Regions from separate parts of the Candidatus Nitrotoga arctica genome, predicted to be linked through region 1. Evidence: predicted binding sites of a transcription regulator. Region 1 holds the regulator's gene; the other holds the start of a gene.

Region 1 (13,988 bases):
AACGGCGCACGCGTTCGGGGTTTTGCTCAAGCATGGTCATGTGATCAGTCGCAGCAGCTCTGAGTTTTGCCTTGGTGCGCACTGGCACCTTTGAAGTGATGACGTGCTTGAGATCTGCATTCAGTCTTTCTTCGGGGTTGAGTTCAGGGCTGTAGCTGGGCAAGTAGAACAACTCGATTTTCTGTGCGTTCTCGGCAGCCCAAGCCTTTACAGGTTTGCTGTGATGAACTCTCAAGTTGTCCAGTATCAGAAACACCTTGCGGTCTGTATCCTTGATGAGCGCCTCCAGAAATTCAATGAGCTTGTCGGAGTTAAATGCCTCATCAATAATCATCCAGCGCGTTTTACCCTGATTGGTTACCGTCGCAATCATCGATAGCTTGTGGCGCGTGCCGCCTACTGCGAACGTCACAGGTGTCTTGCCCACCGGCGCATAGCTCCTGCCTCTGACATCCGTGTTGACTAGCGCCGTCTCGTCGCCCCAGTGAATTTCCGCACCTTCTGTTTTTGCTCTGGCTTCAATGGCCGGATATTGTTCATCAAGCCAAGCCTGGACGGCTTCAGGCCGCTGCTCGTATGCTTTTTTAATGGGTTTTTGTGGTGTAAAACCCCAACGTGCCAAGTAGTTGCCTACTGCCCGAATAGACAGCTTGATACTGTGCGCCAGCTCAATGTGCTGGCGCACAGCGGGCCTGCTCCATAGCGCAAAATCCATCTTGAGTTGTTCGGGGCGTCTGTCGCAGATGGTTTGTTGGATCGCCAGCTCTTGGCTAACCGTCAAGCGACGTCCACTGCCAGGTTTTTTACCCCGAACGCCGGGCTTGAGTGCCCCCGAACCTTCAGCCTTATACAACCGCAGCGCCGTATTGACTGCCGTCCAGCTCAGTCCCGTTTGCACCACGATCTCCATCACCGCCACACCTTTGCGGTGCATACGAATGACTTGCTTGCGTCGTTCATGCAGTACTTCTCGCGACTGCTTGCGGGCATCTTCTTTTTCCATACTCCATAGACATCGAAAACCAATAAAAATTCATTTATAAATCGTGCCGGGTCTATAGTTCAGAGAGTGAAATAAACCGTAAAACCCGCTTTATTCGTCGGGTCGTGTTCTTCCAGATTGCTGATAATCGTTATAGTCAGTGGAGTAATAAGTCATGTCAGAAGACAGCGATCTCGAAAAAACAGAAGAACCCTCCCAGCGGCGCTTGGATCAGGCCCGTGAAGAAGGTCAGGCCGCGCGTTCGCGCGAATTGTCAACTTTCTCCGTGCTACTTGCAGGTGGTGCTGGGCTATGGCTGATGGGTTCCGCGCTGTCTGCTCAACTAGTCAAACTGTTGCGTGATGGTCTCACTCTTGATGCCACACTGGCTTTCAATGACGATTTATTATTACCACGCTTGCATACGCTGTCACTGGAGGTTCTAGTGGCATTTTTGCCTTTTCTATTGTTACTGCTTGTTACTGCCGCGCTCTCCCCATTATTACTTAATGGCTGGATATTCAGCTTGAAACCCCTCCAACCCAACCTTTCAAAACTCAATCCGATCACAGGGATAGGGCGCATGTTCTCGATTAATAGCCTAGTCGAACTTGGTAAGGCTATCGCCAAATCGCTGGTAGTAGGTGGAATAGGTGCATGGGCTATCTGGCACTACAAGGACTCGGTGATGATGTTGATAGCGGAACCATTAACTGCTGCCTTGCCTCATCTAGGCCATCTGTTGTGGATGAGCTTCGTCACGATTATGGGTGGCATGTTTCTGATTGCGGCAGTGGATGTCCCCTTTCAGTTGTGGGAACACAACAAAAAACTGAAGATGACCAAGGAAGAGGTGCGTAAGGAGGCGAGGGAATCCGAGGGTGATCCACAGGTTAAGGGACGCATTCGCAGCATGCAGCGCGAAATGGCACGCCGCCGCATGATGGCGAACATTCCCACTGCCGACGTGGTGGTGACCAATCCCACACACTATGCCGTAGCATTGAGTTACAGCGAAAAAGGTATGGGCGCGCCTGTCGTGGTGGCCAAAGGCTCCCATCTGCTTGCTGCACGCATCCGTGAAATTGCCATAAAGAATAATGTGCCTATCCTTGAAGCACCACCACTGGCGCGCGCCTTGCACAAGCATACCGAGTTAGGGCAGGCCATCCCCGAAGCGTTATACAACGCCGTAGCGGAAGTATTGGCCTATGTTTATCAATTGCGCCGTTATCGTCAAGGGAGTGGTGTCATGCCGGATGCTCCACATGATTTGCCGGTGCCACCACAACTTGATCCCGCATCTGATGAGGAAGGATCTATATGATTAATTTATTAACGATACAAAATTTAATCAAGCGTATTGGTTTGCGCAGCATGGCTGGACCAGTGCTGATTGTGATGATTCTGGCAATGATGGTGTTGCCGTTGCCGCCATTTCTGCTTGATATTCTGTTCACTTTCAATATTGCAATAGCGGTTATGGTTTTGCTGGTAAGCATGCATACCGTCAAGATTCTGGATTTCGCTGTATTCCCAACCATCCTGCTGATTACCACACTGCTACGCCTTTCGCTCAACGTGGCTTCCACTCGTGTGGTGCTGCTGGAAGGTCATACCGGCCCTGGCGCTGCGGGCAAGGTAATTGAAGCATTCGGCCACTTCCTGGTGGGCGGCAATTACGCCGTCGGCATTGTAGTGTTCATCATTCTGGTGGTGATTAACTTTGTGGTGATTACCAAGGGTGCAGGACGTATCGCTGAGGTGGGAGCACGCTTCACATTAGATGCGATGCCTGGTAAGCAGATGGCGATCGACGCCGATTTGAATGCCGGGCTGATTGGCGAAGAAGAAGCGCGACGGCGGCGTGCTGCTATTTCGCAGGAGGCAGATTTCTATGGCTCAATGGATGGCGCCAGCAAATTCGTGCGGGGCGATGCGGTAGCGGGCATTATCATCATTTTTATCAATGTCATCGGCGGATTAATCATTGGCGTATTTCAACACAACCTGGACATCGCTACGGCCGCCAATAATTATACCCTGTTAGCCATTGGCGATGGTTTGGTGGCGCAAATTCCGGCGCTTGTTATCTCCACTGCCGCCGGCATGATGGTGAGCCGTGTATCCACTGAAGAAAATATCAGCCAGCAAATCGTGGGACAGTTATTTAGTCAACCCCAGGTGCTGGTTTTAACTGCGGGCATCATCGGCATGCTGGGTCTTATTCCTAACATGCCGCACTTCTCTTTCCTGTTGCTTGCTGGCGCTCTAGGCGGCCTGGCTTATTTCATTATCCAACGCCCCAAGACAGTCGAGCAAAAGCCTGAGGCTGCCAGCATTGAGGTATCCCCATCGGAAACTAATGAGGCAAGCTGGGAAGACGTGTCGCAAGTGGACATACTGGGACTAGAAGTCGGGTATCGTCTTATCACGTTGGTTGATAAAGCACAGGACGGTGATCTATTGCGACGCATCAAGGGGATACGCAAGAAATTTACCCATGACATCGGATTCTTGCCGCCTGCAGTGCATATTCGCGACAATCTTGATCTGCGCCCGAATACTTACCGCATTACCCTGAAAGGGGTGGAAATTGGCACGGGCGACGCCTTTCCCAATATGCATCTGGCGATTAACCCCGGCAGCGTCAGCGGTGTATTGCCCGGTACCCAGACACATGACCCGGCATTCGGCCTGCCTGCTATCTGGGTAGATACGGCGATGCGTGAGCAAGCACAGTCTATGGGCTATACGGTGGTTGATGCCAGCACGGTTATCGCCACCCATCTAAGCCATCTTATCCATACCCATTCCGCTGAATTATTGGGTCGACAGGAATTACAGCTATTGTTCGATCATTTAAGCAAGCTGTCACCCAAATTGACCGAAGATCTTATCCCTAAATTGCTGCCGCTTTCTACAGTACAGAAGGTGATGCAGAACTTGCTCGACGAAGGTATGCATATCCGTGATATGCGCACCATTTTGGAAACGTTGGCTGAGTGTGCCGCTCAGACACAGGACGCTCACCATCTTACCGCCTTAGTGCGTGTCGCGCTGGGCCCGGCCATCGTGCAACAGTTCTACCCTGCGGCGCAAGAATTGCAGGTCATCGGCATGGACAAAGAGCTGGAATATATCTTGATGCAAGCCATGCAGACGGGCGGCAGCAATTTGGCTATCGAACCCGGATTAGCCGATACGCTTCTGCGTGAAGCGCGAACTGCTGCACAACTACAAGAACAATTAGGGCTGCCCACGGTGCTGTTGGTACCGGGACAGTTACGTGATTTGCTGGCACGTTTTCTAAAACGTGCGTTACCGCAACTGAAAGTTATTTCGCATGAGGAAGTGCCGGGCTTCAAAGCAGTACGGGTAACTTCAATGGTAGGAGGAAGAGCATGAACATGAAAAAATTTGTGGCACCAACTTCGCGCGAAGCATTACGGCTGATACGCATTGAGATGGGCGCTGATGCGGTTATCCTATCCAATCGTAAGGTAGACGGTGGGGTCGAGATTATGGCGCTGGCCAGCGCGGAATTTGCCCAGTTAACACATGAGTCCAAGCAACCCGTTCCCGTGTCAGCCCGAGCGCCGATAGTTATGCAGGAACGCGCACCCGTCGCAGTTATGGCGGAGCCTCCAATATCATCCATATCAACAATGCAATTGGAACAGCAAGGCATCCTCAGTGAGATCAAGTTCATGCGTAATATGATGCAGGAACAAATGGACTGTCTATCATGGTCAGACAGGCAGCAGCGCGACCCCCAACGCACACGTATGTTGCGCGATCTGCTGAATGCCGGATTTAGCCCAGCCCTGTCGCGCCAAATGATTGACAAGATGCCTGCTAAAGCCAATATGGAATGGGTGCGTCAAGTGCTAGGAAACAACTTGCGTATCGCCACGAAGCAAGAAGATTTAATCGTGCGCGGCGGCGTGGTTGCATTGATAGGCCCCACCGGCGTTGGAAAAACCACCACCACGGCCAAGCTGGCGGCACGTGCGGTGGTTCGTTATGGTGCAGCCAAAGTGGCATTACTCACCACCGACAGCTACCGAATTGGTGCGCATGAACAATTGCGCATTTATGGCAAAATACTTGGTGTGACAGTGCATACTGTACGCGACACCGAGGATTTACGTCTCACCTTGTCCAGCCTGAAACAAAAACATTTGGTGCTGATTGATACCATCGGTATGGGGCAGCACGATAGTCGCATGGCAGCACAAGCCGAGATGTTCAATGCTACTGGAGTGCAACGACTGTTGTTGCTTAATGCCACCAGTAGCGGTGACACCCTAAATGATGTGGTGTGCATGTATAGCGGTGCAGGGGTCATTGGTTGCATCCCCACGAAACTGGACGAAGCAGTAACCTTCGGTACGGTGCTGGATGTAGCAATGCGCCACAAATTGACATTGCACTACATCGCCAATGGACAACGCGTGCCGGAAGACTTGCACGAAGTGAACATGGAATATCTGTTGCATCGTGCCTTCAAACAATCTGCTAAAGCAACTCCATTCGCTTTGCATGAACTGGAATTCCCTGCGCTGATGGCGGGGGTGGGTGCGGCACCTGTAATGCGGGAGGAATATGCAACTTGAACGCGTAACTGATCAAGCAGAGGGATTGCGCCGTCTGTTGGTTCGTGCTTCCACGCGTGTGATCACGGTGGCCGCTGCCCGCGCTGGCTTCGGAGCGACCAGTGTAGTGGTGAATCTGGCTACGGCCTTGGCGCACGCCGGCAAAGAGGTGCTCATACTGGACGAAAGTCCGTCACACGACAATGTAAGTAATATGCTTGCGCTTAAGCCACATCATGATTTGTTGCACGCTGTACAACACGGAAAGACGATGCGCGATATTATGCTGCATGATGGTCCACAGAATATACGCATACTACCTGTAGCACGTGCCATTCAAGCGTTGCCAACATTGTGTACACAAAAACGTGAGCATTTGCTGGAAAGTTTGGCGGAAGCGTCCTGTGATGTTGATGTTGTACTGGTGGATGCAACAACATATAGGGAGCCGGATATTACTGGTAGCCTGGCACCCAATCAGCCGCTACTGCTCGTACTGAACTCCACTCCCTCTGCTATTACTGAAAGTTATGCCTTAATCAAGCGCATGGCCATGCAGGATGGACGCCAGAACTTTGGGATTATTGTTAACAAAGCATGTAATGAACAAGCGGCACGTCTTATATTTGGTAACGTGGCACAAGTGGCACGCCAACATTTGCAGGTATGCGTGGAATATCTAGGTTATATTCCGTTTGATGATAAGCTCAAACGTGCGACACAATTATGCCGCCCCGTTCTTGATGTATTCCCAACTGCACGGTCTGCGCTGGCATTTGGCGAGCTGGGACGCAACCTGATGTTGCTGCCCGCTACGGAGAGGGAGGGGTCAGGAGAAGGTCTGCCCAGCATTATGCAGCGATTGATTCGGCAGGTAAGTACCCTGAATTAGGACACACGCAAATTATTAATACATACATTATGGATATCTCTATAAATCAAACAACGTTTTGATATGTCATCGATTAGGAAATTTTATCAATAAATTTTAATTTAATTTACAGATATGGCGCTAGAATTTCAAATTACGCCTTGTTTTACTGAACCCAGTCATTTCCACAAAGACAGGGCCTCGTAAACTTTAATAAAGCATTTTAAATTTTTGATTTTCGTTTCACCAAAGCCAGCTGTATTGAGCTTATCGAAACGGGAATGATGGTTGCTACAGTTACACCTTCCATAATCAATGTAAATCTCCATAATAAATATTATGTACACAGCAAGCGGATTAAGCGACAAGGAACAGTGCATCAAAGAATATGCGCCGCTAGTAAAACGTATTGCGCATCATTTGATGGTGCGATTGCCCAGCAGCATAGTAGTAGATGACCTTATACAGGCTGGCATGATGGGGCTTTTGGAGGCAGCGGGGCGCTATGACGAGTTGCGGGGCGCGCAGTTTGAAACTTATGCCTCGCAGCGCATCCGCGGTTCGATGCTGGACGAATTGCGCCAAGCCGATTGGATGCCGCGCAGCTTGCGCCGTGATATGCGCCGAATTGAAGCGGCAATCAGCAAACTACAACAACGTCTGGGCAAACCACCGAGCGAAACGGAACTTGCTCAGGAGTTGGGCATGCCCTTGACCGAGTATCAGCATATGTTATTCACGTCGCGTGGCGCGCAATTAGTTTATTACGAGGATTTTCACAGCGAAGGTGAAGAGGATTTCTTTGAGCGTTATGATTTTGATAGCGATGCCAATCCGCTCGAAGTATTGCAAGATGAACGTTTTCGCGGTGCATTGATTAAGGCCATCGGAAATTTGCCGGAGCGTGAGCGCCTATTGATGGGCATGCATTATGAGCAGGATATGAACTTGCGCGAAATCGGTGAGGTGATGGGCGTAAGCGAATCGCGGGTGTGCCAGTTGCACAGCCAAGCGGTAGCGCGTTTGCGCAGTTCGTTGAAAGGCCATTAATGGACAAGCTTAGCTTAGCCGGTCTTTTGCTTGGCCTGGGCGGTATCTTAGGCGGACAATTACTTGAAGGCGGTGAGCTATCCATTCTTTTTCAGGGCGCGGCTTTTCTCATCGTGTTCGGCGGTACGCTGGGCGCCGTGATGCTACAAAGCCCACTAAATGTTTTTTTAGCTGGGATCAAAATGGGTCGTTGGGTGTTCGTTACACCCAAGTTATCCCCGCAAAAATTGATCTATCAGATTACCGCTTGGAGCAAACAGGCACGCAAGGACGGCATACTTATTCTGGAACCACACATTGCCAGAAGCAGCGATTTATTTGTGAAAAAAGGACTTCAACTGCTAGTGGATGGCAACAGTGCGGAAAAAATTCGAGAAGTACTGGAGGTCGATAATCATGCGTATGAACAATTGCGATTCCAGTCTGCACGTATATGGGAATCAGCAGCAGGTTATGCGCCGACTATCGGCATTCTAGGCGCTGTGCTTGGATTGATACACGTCATGCAGAGTCTTAGCGAACCGTCAAAACTGGGGGCAGGTATTGCCGTTGCGTTTATTTCTACCATTTACGGTGTGGGACTTGCGAATCTGGTTTTTTTGCCTATGGCCAATAAATTGAAAATGTTAATCCTGCAACAGGTAGTAATGCGTGAAATATTGGTAGATGGACTGACAGCCATCGCCAGTGGTGAGAGTTCACGTTTCATCGAAAGCAAATTGCAGGGATTTATTCCTTAAGCCATGGCACGTCGGGTGAGACATAAAGAACATGACAACCATGATCGCTGGCTGATCTCATACGCCGACTTCATCACACTGTTATTTGCCTTCTTTGTGGTGATGTATGCAATTTCTTCGGTTAATGAGAGTAAATATCAAATGTTCAGTGCCTCATTGACTTCCGCCTTTGGTAAACAGATAGTCAAATCCGAAGCAATTGTTCCAACCAGCGAGCAAGACTTATTGCTGAAATCCCTAGTGGACAGGAGGAACGCCAAGCTAGCCGAGCAACAGCAGGAAGCCATGCAGGACATCGCCAAAAAAATCAATCAAGTTATGAGCGCATTGGTTAAAAATGGCCAGGTCAGTGTAATGCAGACTAATCGCGGTGTAGCGGTGGAAATCAATGCTAGCGCGCTATTCAATCAGGGCGATGCGGTATTGCAAGGTAGTGCAATAAATACTCTGGCTGAAGTGGCGAAGGTGCTGGAGCAGGTCGATCTGGCCATTGAGGTCGAAGGACATACCGATAACATCCCCATTAACACTCAGCAGTTTCCATCCAATTGGGAATTATCTTCGGCACGTGCCAGTAGCGTAGTGCGCTTATTTATCGGACATGGGTTAACGCCACGATACCTGAAAGCGATAGGCTCCGCCGCCAACTATCCAGTCACATCCAATGATACGGCAGAAGGACGCGCGCGAAATCGCCGAATTACGGTGACGATATTATCACCTTCATTTGAGCGAACAGCGCCAGCGCCTAAAGACTCAGCCATCAAATAGTATGATTCGTCATTCCCGCGAAGGCCGGGATTTAGATGCTTTAATCAACTATTAAAGCAAAAAAAGCGAATCATGCAAGTTGGTTTACGATCCTCATGTTAGGCGTTGGATCCTACTCACTAACACACCAACTTTTTATAACGGTCATTCTTACGATCAAAGGCCCGCTCTTTTTTGCATTAGATGATCGTCTGAACTAAAGTCATGTCCACCTAACACTTCTTAATCAGATTTCTTTCCTGGCTTTTTCCCGATGCACGAAACCCCGTTCACGGCAACCAGGTCAACCTCAACTTTGGCGGAGCGTCAGGGAGTTAGACGGTTACATTATTAAATATTTGATAATTTTGTGCATTCTAGGCATCTAAAATTCATGCGTCCCTAATTCATTGAGAGTCATTAATTTATATGCTTCTGAACCATTTTCAGTTCTACTTGACCAACCCTTCATAATCAAAGAGATAAGGAGTTGACTCATGAATACGACGGAAGTGAACCTGCTGGACTGGCAGAAACGGTACGGAACGGAAGAAACCTGCGCTCAAGCGCTGGCGCAACAACGTTGGTCGGAAAGATTCCGTTGTCCGCGATGTGGACATGATCATGGCTATGCCATCACCCCACGCGCCACAGTTACGAATGCTCCCAATGTCATTACCAAGCCTCGCTCACGGCTGGGACGCTGTTTCACTCCACCAACTTTTCCCTGACCAAGTGGTTCTGGGCAATCTATCTGAGTGCATCGGACAAGGGCGGTATCTCCGCCATGCGGCTTTCCAAACAAATCGGTATATCTTGGATCACCGCCCGCCGGATGCTGCGCAAGATACGTATTGCCATGGGGCATCGCGATAGCCTCTATCGGCTGCAAGATCTGATCGAGATTGACAATGCTCTGGTAGGTGGCCGACGTAGTGGAAAGCGAGGGCGCGGCGCTGAAGGAAAATCTCCGGTGCTGGTGGCGGTTGAGAACCGGGGTCAGCGTGCCGGTTATATCGCCATGCAAAAGGTCTCCGCTGTCACAAAGAAGTCGGTGGCGAAGTTTGTGCAACACCACCTCCCGCCTGGCCAACTATAGACCCGGCACGATTTATAAATGAATTTTTATTGGTTTTCGATGTCTATGGAGTATGGAAAAAGAAGATGCCCGCAAGCAGTCGCGAGAAGTACTGCATGAACGACGCAAGCAAGTCATTCGTATGCACCGCAAAGGTGTGGCGGTGATGGAGATCGTGGTGCAAACGGGACTGAGCTGGACGGCAGTCAATACGGCGCTGCGGTTGTATAAGGCTGAAGGTTCGGGGGCACTCAAGCCCGGCGTTCGGGGTAAAAAACCTGGCAGTGGACGTCGCTTGACGGTTAGCCAAGAGCTGGCGATTCAACAAACCATCTGCGACAGACGCCCCGAACAACTCAAGATGGATTTTGCGCTATGGAGCAGGCCCGCTGTGCGCCAGCACATTGAGCTGGCGCACGGTATCAAGCTGTCTATTCGGGCAGTAGGCAACCACTTGGCACGTTGGGGTTTTACACCACAAAAACCCATTAAAAAAGCATACGAGCAGCGGCCTGAAGCCGTCCAGGCTTGGCTTGTTGAACAGTATCCGGCCATTGAAACCAGAGCAAAAGCCGAAGGTGCGGAAATTCACTGGGGCGACGAGACGGCGCTAGTCAACACGGATGTCAGAGGCAGGAGCTATGCGCCGGTGGGCAAGACACCTGTGACGTTCGCAGTAGGCGGCACGCGCCACAAGCTATCGATGATTGCGACGGTAACCAATCAGGGTAAAACGCGCTGGATGATTATTGATGAGGCATTTAACTCCGACAAGCTCATTGAATTTCTGGAGGCGCTCATCAAGGATACAGACCGCAAGGTGTTTCTGATACTGGACAACTTGAGAGTTCATCACAGCAAACCTGTAAAGGCTTGGGCTGCCGAGAACGCACAGAAAATCGAGTTGTTCTACTTGCCCAGCTACAGCCCTGAACTCAACCCCGAAGAAAGACTGAATGCAGATCTCAAGCACGTCATCACTTCAAAGGTGCCAGTGCGCACCAAGGCAAAACTCAGAGCTGCTGCGACTGATCACATGACCATGCTTGAGCAAAACCCCGAACGCGTGCGCCGTTATTTCCGCGACCCAAAAGTCGCCTACGCGGCTTCATGAATAATTCGTGCCGGATCAATAGTGCGCAATGATGCGCTGGCTTCGTTGGTGGAGATCGGCAAGACCCAGCACCATACCGCACGGGTGACCCCGCCCGACAAAGCCGGAGAATGGCTGCCCTGGGTGCATATCGCCATCGGCAACCTCAAGGCGTTTCTGCTGGGAACCTATCACGGGGTATCGTCCAAGTATCTGCAAGAGTATCTCAATAAGTTCTGTTATCGATTCAATCGGCGTGCGTGGAGAGCAGAATTGTCATTACACCTCCTCAACGCTTGCCTGACGCAGGCTCAGGTTAAACTGAAAATGGTTTAGAGGCATATTAATTTATTGGGGGCAGTGGTTACATTCTAAAAATTGCCAAGAATAAATCTGGCATAGTTTGTCGATATATTCTTGATCTACCTTCAATACTAAGTTCAGGTAACATTGAGACTCCAAAACAATGAATACCATTCACTTGGTCTCCAAAATTACATATGAATTCCTCAGAATTTCAGAAAAAAGCATTTTTACTTCTGTTAACTATCGTTTCCATTGCATTCGGCTGGATCGTATGGCCATTTTTCGGGGCAGTTTTTTGGGGTAGCGTCCTTGCCATACTGTTTACACCACTCTATCGTCGTTTGCTCGTTGTAACGCGCGGCAGGCAGAATCTGACTGCGCTCGCCACTCTGGTACTTTGTTTGGTTATAGTAATTCTCCCGCTGACGTTCATCACCGCTTCACTAGTGCAAGAGGGAGTCAGCCTTTACCAAAAACTCCAGTCGGGAGAGCTACATTTCGGCACGTATTTTCAACAGATCATTAACGCCTTGCCGCGATGGATGGTCGATCTACTAGATCGTTTCGGATTTGGAAACATCTCCGCATTGCAAGACAAGATATCTACCGGCGTGATGGAAGGCAGCAAATTCATTGCGACTCAGGCTTTCACTATCGGTCAAAATACTTTTGAGTTCATCATCAGTTTTGGAATCATGCTGTATTTGCTGTTCTTTCTGCTACGTGAAGGTTCCGGTTTGTCCGGACGGATCAAGCAAGCAATTCCATTAAGTATGGAGCACAAGCGCCATTTGCTCAGCAAGTTCATCACGGTCATTCGTGCGACGGTAAAAGGCAACATCGCTGTGGCCGCGATGCAAGGTGCATCAGGTGGTTTAATCTTTTGGATTCTTGGTATTCAGGGACCGCTGTTATGGGGCGTCCTGATGGCGTTTCTTTCGTTATTGCCTGCAATTGGTGCGGCATTAATATGGGCACCGGTCGCAATATATTTTCTCGTTACAGGTGAAATCTGGAGCGGCGTGATCCTGATCGCATTTGGCGTGCTTGTGATCGGACTGATTGATAATATTCTTCGGCCTGTGCTCGTTGGTAAGGACACACAAATGCCAGACTACGTAGTACTTATTTCAACGCTTGGCGGCATGGCTCTTTTTGGCCTGAACGGTTTTATCATCGGTCCGGTGATTGCTGCAATGTTCATAGCTGTTTGGGATCTCTTTTCTTTGTCGAAAGAAGCAGACAAAGAGTGAATATCATAAGTATATAATTTTAAAAATAATGCCAAACTTAGTTGGCGATGAAGATAAAATATCTCTTTGAGTAGCAGTAAATGGAGGAGTTGTTATGAAATGGGCAGTGATCTCGATTTATGTGATATCAATTTTTATCGTCCATTTTCGGGGTAAGGTCCGTCTCCCTTTGTTTCGTCAGTTATTCGATCACTCATCCATCGTGGCGCCGATGAACCTGTTTATGTATTTGTTTTCAGGGGTTCCTTACACGGCCTATTTTTCTGTCAGTCAATTCCATGGCTTGAAATTGCTGGAAGAGAATTGGGAATTAATCAGAGCTGAAGCTCTTAATCTACAAGCCTTGGAGAAGATCAAAGCTGCGCAAAAAAATGATGATGCAGGTTTTAATTCGTTTTTTAAAAATGGATGGAAACGCTTTTATTTAAAATGGTATGGCGCCAGCCATCCGTCAGCTGAATACTATTGCCCACAAACAGTTGCACTTTTGCGCGCTATTCCGTGCGTGAAAGCCGCTATGTTTGCAGAATTAGCGCCCGGCGGAAAACTCAATGAGCATCGCGATCCTTTCGCGGGATCACTGCGCTATCACCTTGGTTTGGTGACACCCAATAATGATCGCTGCTTTATAGAAGTCGATGGTCAGCGCTATAGTTGGCGAGATGGACAGGCCGTTGTCTTTGATGAAACCTATATTCATTGGGCTCAAAATGGATGCGACACCAATCGCATTATCCTGTTTTGCGACATTGAGCGCCCAATGCGCTACCGCTGGGCACAAATGATTAACAAATGGTTAGGCAGAACAATCATGACCGCAGCAAGCTCACCCAATGAAACCGGGGATCAAACCGGTGGTATCAACAAATTATTCCGTTTTGTTTGGTTGGCAGGTCAGTACCGTCGAAAACTGAAAGCATGGAATCGATCTTTGTATTACGTGATCAAAGGAGGATTAATTCTGGCAGTAGGAATTTTGATTATTTGGATGTAATTATTCAGATCAGGACGGTGGTTTTCAAGTCAAAGCTTTTGTAAAAGCCGCGCCAGCCCTGCATGCAGCGTGTGGCGCGCTCAATCAAAGCTCCGACCGTTTATCTTTACCTTTTCATTGCGCATTTAACATACTCCCAAATTTTTTTGCCTTGGGGTAAGCTTACACACCTAATTAATCATTCGACACAAAAAAATAGACACTATGGCCCAATATGTTTTTACCATGAACCGCGTGGGCAAGATCGTTCCGCCCAAACGCCAAATTCTCAAG
Region 2 (6,372 bases), 460 kb from region 1:
AAGAAAACGCCATGTACAAGACTAAATTACTCATTGTTGCTCTAGGTGCTTTGTTCATACTTCCCGCAGCAGCTGCCGATGAATCTGCATCTTTATTTAAAGATAATGGCATTGAAGTCGGCGGTTGGATCAATGCAGGAATAACTTATAACGCGAATAACCCAGCTGATCGATTCAACGGCCCTGTCACTTTCGCGGATCGTTCTAAAGAATTTCAATTGAATCAGCTTAATGTATTTATGCAGCGCGCCGTGGCGACAGAGGGCAAAGCGTGGGATTTCGGCGGCCGGTTTGATTTAATGTTCGGTACTGACGCTATTTTTGCCCAAGCGTACGGCATTCCCGCATTCGATGTGAATACCGGCCAACCTTTGAAAAGGAGCAATTGGGATCTGCATTTATGCTGTTCTTCTAGTCGCTTCTACAATATGGCATTACCACAGCTTTATATAGAAACCTATGTGCCGGTCGGAAACGGCCTAAATCTCAAGATCGGGCATTTTTATTCACCAACCGGTTATGAAACGGTTCCAGCTCCTGACAATTTCTTTTATACACGTTCTTACACCTTTAGTAATGGCGAGCCATTTACCCATACCGGCGTGGTGGGTAACTACACAGTCAACAAAAATTGGTCGTTTATGGGCGGTGCAATCACCGGCAGCGCAACCGGCGGTTGGGATGGAGGTTGGGATAAAGAGTTGAGTAATTGGGGCGGCTTAGCCGGAACTACCTGGACCAGCGACGACAAGCGAAGCTCAGTCAATCTCACGGGCTCTTACAGCAGGACTTCTACACGAAGCAATGAACCTTGGGCTTTCTACAGTCTTGTGCTACAACATAAAATCACTCCCCAAACACTCCTGGTTTTGCACCATACTAGCGGTTTCGCGGGTGGGGTCTTCGTACCTGACGGCCATAAGGATATTACCTGGCATGGCATCGACATGCAGTTGCATCATGATCTCAGGGAGGATTTGTCGGTGGGCATCCGTAGTGAGTGGTTCCGTGATAAAGACGGCTTTCGTGTCTGCTCACCACTACGGGTCGCTCAAGCAACCAATAGTGTACAGATTAGCTTTGCGGCTGACTTCTTGGCTACCTGTAAACCTGCCGATTATTATGATGTCACCTTAGGCATGAATTGGAAGCCGGCTAAACAGTTAAAACTTGATTCAAAACTGATGCAAAAGCTGAATATTCGCCCAAATATCCGTTACGACAGAGTGGATGGCGTTGGTCAGGTATACAAGCCTTTTGATAATAAAAAGGATCAATTGCTATTATCAGTCGATGCGACGATCCCGTTCTAAAGTCTAAAGCGGCAATATTTGGACAGGTCGAACTTTGCCTGCCCAAATACACTCACCATGAAACGATGACTTTCCTTTCTAAGGAAACGTTACTGATTGATCAACAATAGATTCTGAATATTGCTGTTTACGCTCTAACACACATTAGGAGTGATAATGATGAAAATGGTTACTGCAATCATCAAGCCGTTCAAACTCGACGAAGTACGTGAGGCTCTGACTGCCATTGGCGTGCTGGGTATAACCGTTACGGAAGTAAAAGGCTTTGGCCGGCAAAAAGGTCATACTGAGCTGTATCGCGGCGCGGAATATGTGGTGGACTTTCTGCCCAAGGTCAAGCTGGAAGCCGCTGTCAAAAAGGAGATGCTGGAACTGGTGCTCGAAGCCATCGAAAAATCTGCACACACCGGTAATATTGGTGACGGTAAGATATTCGTTCACAACATTGAACAAGTAATTCGTATCCGTACCGGAGAAACTGGCGCGGAAGCATTGTAAGGTGACACATCAAGTTTCCGTACCGACTTGCTGGCTCGATAAAGGAACGGCTCTATTGTACAGCGCTATGCGGTGGATGGCTTTGACGGCTGCTACATAATACTGTGGATACCGCCTCCACGGGAAGGATGGCGACGGTCATGATTTATTTAGACACTGTTCAAGATACGGCCTGACACGGGTAAGCTGGGCTGGCCGTCAGATCCATATAAGCCATTGGCACTATGTGTGGCATTGTGCAGTATGGTTAGTGTCTGCTGGTTAAGACGCATTTTTACTTGAATTAATTCACCATTGGTGCGGTTCATATGCTGTGCATGGGTAGCCAGTTGCCGGATTTCGTGCCACGCGGGTAAATTAATTGCAGTGTGGGTTTGCAACCAAGTTTCCATACTGCCGGGTTCAATTTTTATACCCCGCGTAAGCATGCCATTCCTCCGAGCATTCACCAGCTTGGTTAACTCCTGTACCATCTGGGTCTTGGTGTCAGCCAGCACATGTATTTGTTCGCTCTGTTCATTGAGTAAGGCTTGTTGTTCAGTTTCAAGCAAGCCTATAAAAGCCTGTAAGGCAGCGCGCTCTGCATGCATCTGAGAAATAAACTCTGCCGTCGCAGCGGCAGATATGTCATTAATCATATTGCATCAGGTTTTGTGCGAACTAATCAAATCCTTCACCGTTTGGATCAGGCCATCAGCCACAGCACTGGAATTAACCTGAAAACGACCTTCACTGATGGCTTGCTTAATATCTGCGACTTTAGCTGCATCCACTAGCGGTGTGTTTGCCATGCTGCTTTCCATTTTTTGAAGTTGTGCGGAAGTTGCACCCAGATGTACGCTGGTGGCAGTGGATTGTGTGCTACTCGCAGGGCTAGCAGTGGGCGCACGCGCCCGCTCTTCACCCGACGTGATAGTAGGCAACGGTTTACTATTTTTTTCAATTTTCATGATGACCTCTTTTTCCAACGCGGATAAAATTTACTATCGGCAGCCAAATGCAAAACTTTAGAACACAGCTTTTATACACCAGCAAAACTTTCTGCACAATATGGCTCGCAGGATAGACATGCAAATAAGCCTATGCAGTAGCTTGGCTTTTATATGCGAAATTACATAATATTTAATCTATCTAAGGCTAAGGCCGAATGTTTACCGCTCCATCCGGCTGCACTACACCGCTCACCACCTGACCCGATGAGGTTTTAACCTGTATAGTTTGTCCTTCCGCCGCGTTACTTAATGCTTGACCATCAGCGTGAATTTTGAGGCCTTGTCTTTCAACTTGAATTTGTACTGTCTGTCCCTGCCTTACTACGTAGGATGCGCGTAGCATGTCTTGTTTTAACACTTGTCCTGCCCCAACACTATATTTAAGTACTTTGCCAATAGCTTGCAAAGGGTCAGTGAGAATACCTGGTTGAGCTAATTCACTTTTCTGGTTTCCAATATCTTCGGCACGTAGTACATGCCCCTGTTGCAGGGGGCTATTGGCGATAAGCAAATTCGCACTCACTTTAATATGCACTGGCACGAACAGTGTCCATTTCTTCATATCAGCAGTGCAGCGAACGCCTACTGTGCCGTTGCCCAACAGCTGTCCTCCAGGAGGAAGAAATGCCTCCAGCGCTGGACAGGCTGGAAGCGAGACGCGCCGATCAATTTCATTCACCATGATAGTAACTTGGCCCGGCAGGTTAAGCGTTTGCTCGTGCACGAAAGCAGCAATGAGTGTGCGTATTTCAACATGGCTTTGTTGCGGCACTGCCCATGCGGACAGGTTGCACAGTAGTGCGCCGAGCAACGTCCATTGCAAAATATTTTTCATATTGATAATGTCTGCTTGCAGTAGATATAGAGGAGCTTTCAAAGTGTCACGCCACCGTTTGTTTGCTTCCATCTCTATCGATAGAGCAGTTCCAACAGACAATTGCGACACAGGTTTAATTGTGTCGTATTTAATAAACTAAACCAGCAATCTCAGCCACCCTTACAATCCTACACATTGTCATGTTACTCCCAGGTGAATTGTATGTCTTTATTAACCAGCAACCCACCGCAACAATGCCGTTGGCACAGTTTCAAAACAACCGCCGCATTAGAGCAGGCTGCAACACAAACAATATTGCAAGCTGCGCTGCAGGCCATTAGCCTACGCGGGGCATTTCAAATCGTGCTGGCCGGCGGCACAACACCGCGCCGTGTATATGAGTCGCTGCGCAACGCTGATGCAGACTGGGCTGCCTGGCATGTTTATTTCGGTGATGAACGTTGTCTGCCAGCTGACCATGTAGAACGCAACAGCTGGATGGCCGCGCAGGCGTGGCTGAACCATGTCGCCATCCCTCTTACCCAGATTCACTTTATTCCCACAGAGAAAGGCACACAGGCAGCAGCCAGCGCTTATACACAGACACTGGTAGGCATCGAGTTATTCGATTTAGTTTTACTGGGATTAGGAGAAGATGGCCACACTGCCAGCCTGTTTCCTGATCACGAGCTGGCTAACACGGCCAATGCTCCAGCCGTTATTGTAGTAGAAGATGCGCCAAAATATCCGCCACAGCGAGTATCGCTCAGCGCGCATCGCTTAAGTGCCGCACGCAAAGTTATATTTATCGTGAGCGGTGCTACGAAACAGCAGGCAGTAAAGAACTGGCGCAATGGGATCGCTATTCCTGCTGCTGCTGTTAATCCGACAAACGGTGTGGATGTATATCTTGAGGCGGCGCTGCTAGCGTGAGTTGCTTATCGCATGGCGGATTCAAGAATCAACCACAACAATTAATGTTTAGTCGCAGATTTAACGAGTTCCATATTGAGCAGTGGGCTCGTTGTAAGCCACTACCGGCAATCGAAATCCGAGCGATTTCCTCGGACGTGTATTTGAGCTCCAAGCAATTTCATCCAACTGTTCTTGCGTGTAAGTCAACAGGTCTGCCCCTTGGGAAAATACTGGCGCAGCAGTCCGTTAGTACTTTCATTCAAGCCGCGTTGCCATGTGCTGTGCAGGAAAGCGGTAAATATAATAGCTGATAATTACAGCATCACGTTGCCCGGATTTATGGTCAACATAACGCTCATTTCATTTTGTGCAAGCGGCCATTGCAGGGTTAGCATTACGGCCTGCATAATCTTCTCGAATCCGGCTTCGGATTGCGAAACTGTGAAATATGGCATGCCAAGTAACTGGATCGGGTGGTTGCTATTCAGCACTAAATTCCCGCCTAATACACGGTCATCAAGTACCAAGCCATTCATATCAGTCAATTCGAGCTCACTGCCAAAACCGCTGAGAATTTTTTCATCCCGGATATAACGACCGGCATAACCATTACAACTCGGCATCGCCAGTGCCACACGAGTGAGAAAACTTCCTTGTAATGCGCTATCGAAGGTGTAACTAACATATAGACAATTAGCGTTCAGACTAATACGTTTTTGTATAGTTTTACCACCAAAATCAGTACGGAATAATATTCCTTCGGTGTTTGCTTCAACCAATTCATAAGCAAGCTCAATTTCTTCGGCATTCAGCAGTAAGGAATCGCGAAATAAGGTCTGTGCGTGGCTATCTGCCATCAAATTTTTCGCAGTGATTTCATGCTTGAAAGCCACGCGATCATGCGCTGAAACAATACCACCACCTTCATGCGGGTGCGTGGCGTGACTGGATTCAATTTTGCGGAAATAATGCTCCAACTGACGGCGCAGGGTATCACCGAAGTTGTGGTGCAATTGATATGCATCAAGTTCGGATATGCTGGCGCTGCCATCAAGTTTCACGATAGCTTGCAGCATTGCGTTATGCAGGAAAACTTCATCGTGGCCGTCGCTATCGGCATCTGTGCAAATACAGGCTGAACGCGGGAGAACATTATCTAGTAAGGACTCCAGCTTAACGATGGCGCCATATACTGCACGGCGCAGATGTGGCAGATACAACCCGCCAAACAAGCCATGCCAGTATGCGTCGTTGGCTTGCGCAATATAGAGTTGATCCAGCATCTCAGGTGTGCGTTTCTCTTCCGGCAGGACATGCAAACGCTCGGACAACCCCAACATGCGCTTGTGCATCCAGTTAGATTCCGGATAGCGAGAGAAAAAATTCTTCCAAATACCGCCGCGCAAAAAAGCCTTGCGCTCTTCGTAATGACCGCTTGCTTTTTCCGTATGGACCAAATCGGCATACGTATGTGCAGCAGCCATCGGCAAAGTCCACTCGTTCATTTCAATGTAGGAAGTAGTGGGCAGATATACTATGCCGCGCGTTTTTTCATTTGCGTGATAGTCACGATAGGTCTGAGTGGTAATTTTCGGTGAAGCCAGCACTCCTCGAATAAAATCTTCCAACCAGCCTTTTTCATAAACCCACTGGTAAGTTTCCGGCCAGATACCGAACTTTTCGATGTCATCGAAATACACGGCTGATGCTTGCATGTCGTTACGCGTCAGGCTTTCCAAATAGGCCACTACTTCATGCGCCGGAGAAAACGGCATGCGGTAGCGTAACGCCTCGGAAATCGGAAACAGGTCGAGTTTACGGCCGTCCTCTTCGGTAG

What was found. The regulator FliA, encoded in region 1, starts transcription of late flagellar genes. The targets are predictions, from matches to a motif close to CTAAAGTTNNCNNAAANNNTGCCGATANNA.
Region 2: the regulator FliA is predicted to act here: its motif matches at 2,793-2,822, upstream of flgM (flagellar biosynthesis anti-sigma factor FlgM).

Annotation. Positions count from the first base shown of each region.
Region 1 covers NZ_OU912926.1:1,383,619-1,397,606, reverse strand. The annotation lists gene MKZ32_RS06275 (IS630 family transposase) at 1-1,003, opposite strand, end outside; gene flhB (flagellar biosynthesis protein FlhB) at 1,158-2,309, shown strand; gene flhA (flagellar biosynthesis protein FlhA) at 2,306-4,390, shown strand; gene flhF (flagellar biosynthesis GTPase FlhF) at 4,387-5,601, shown strand; gene MKZ32_RS06255 (MinD/ParA family ATP-binding protein) at 5,591-6,472, shown strand; gene MKZ32_RS06250 (RNA polymerase sigma factor FliA) at 6,791-7,501, shown strand; gene MKZ32_RS06245 (flagellar motor protein) at 7,501-8,241, shown strand; gene motD (flagellar motor protein MotD) at 8,257-9,012, shown strand; partial or broken gene MKZ32_RS06235 (IS1595 family transposase) at 9,489-10,072, shown strand; gene MKZ32_RS06230 (IS630 family transposase) at 10,143-11,183, shown strand; partial or broken gene MKZ32_RS06225 (transposase) at 11,196-11,498, shown strand; gene MKZ32_RS06220 (AI-2E family transporter) at 11,663-12,721, shown strand; gene lpxO (lipid A hydroxylase LpxO) at 12,816-13,715, shown strand; gene ettA (energy-dependent translational throttle protein EttA) at 13,920-13,988, shown strand, end outside.
Region 2 covers NZ_OU912926.1:1,848,117-1,854,488, forward strand. The annotation lists gene MKZ32_RS08365 (porin) at 12-1,313, shown strand; gene MKZ32_RS08370 (P-II family nitrogen regulator) at 1,473-1,811, shown strand; gene MKZ32_RS08375 (flagella synthesis protein FlgN) at 1,961-2,449, opposite strand; gene flgM (flagellar biosynthesis anti-sigma factor FlgM) at 2,456-2,761, opposite strand; gene flgA (flagellar basal body P-ring formation chaperone FlgA) at 2,949-3,749, opposite strand; gene pgl (6-phosphogluconolactonase) at 3,843-4,553, shown strand; partial or broken gene MKZ32_RS08395 (transposase) at 4,614-4,819, opposite strand; gene MKZ32_RS08400 (alpha-amylase/4-alpha-glucanotransferase domain-containing protein) at 4,850-6,372, opposite strand, start outside.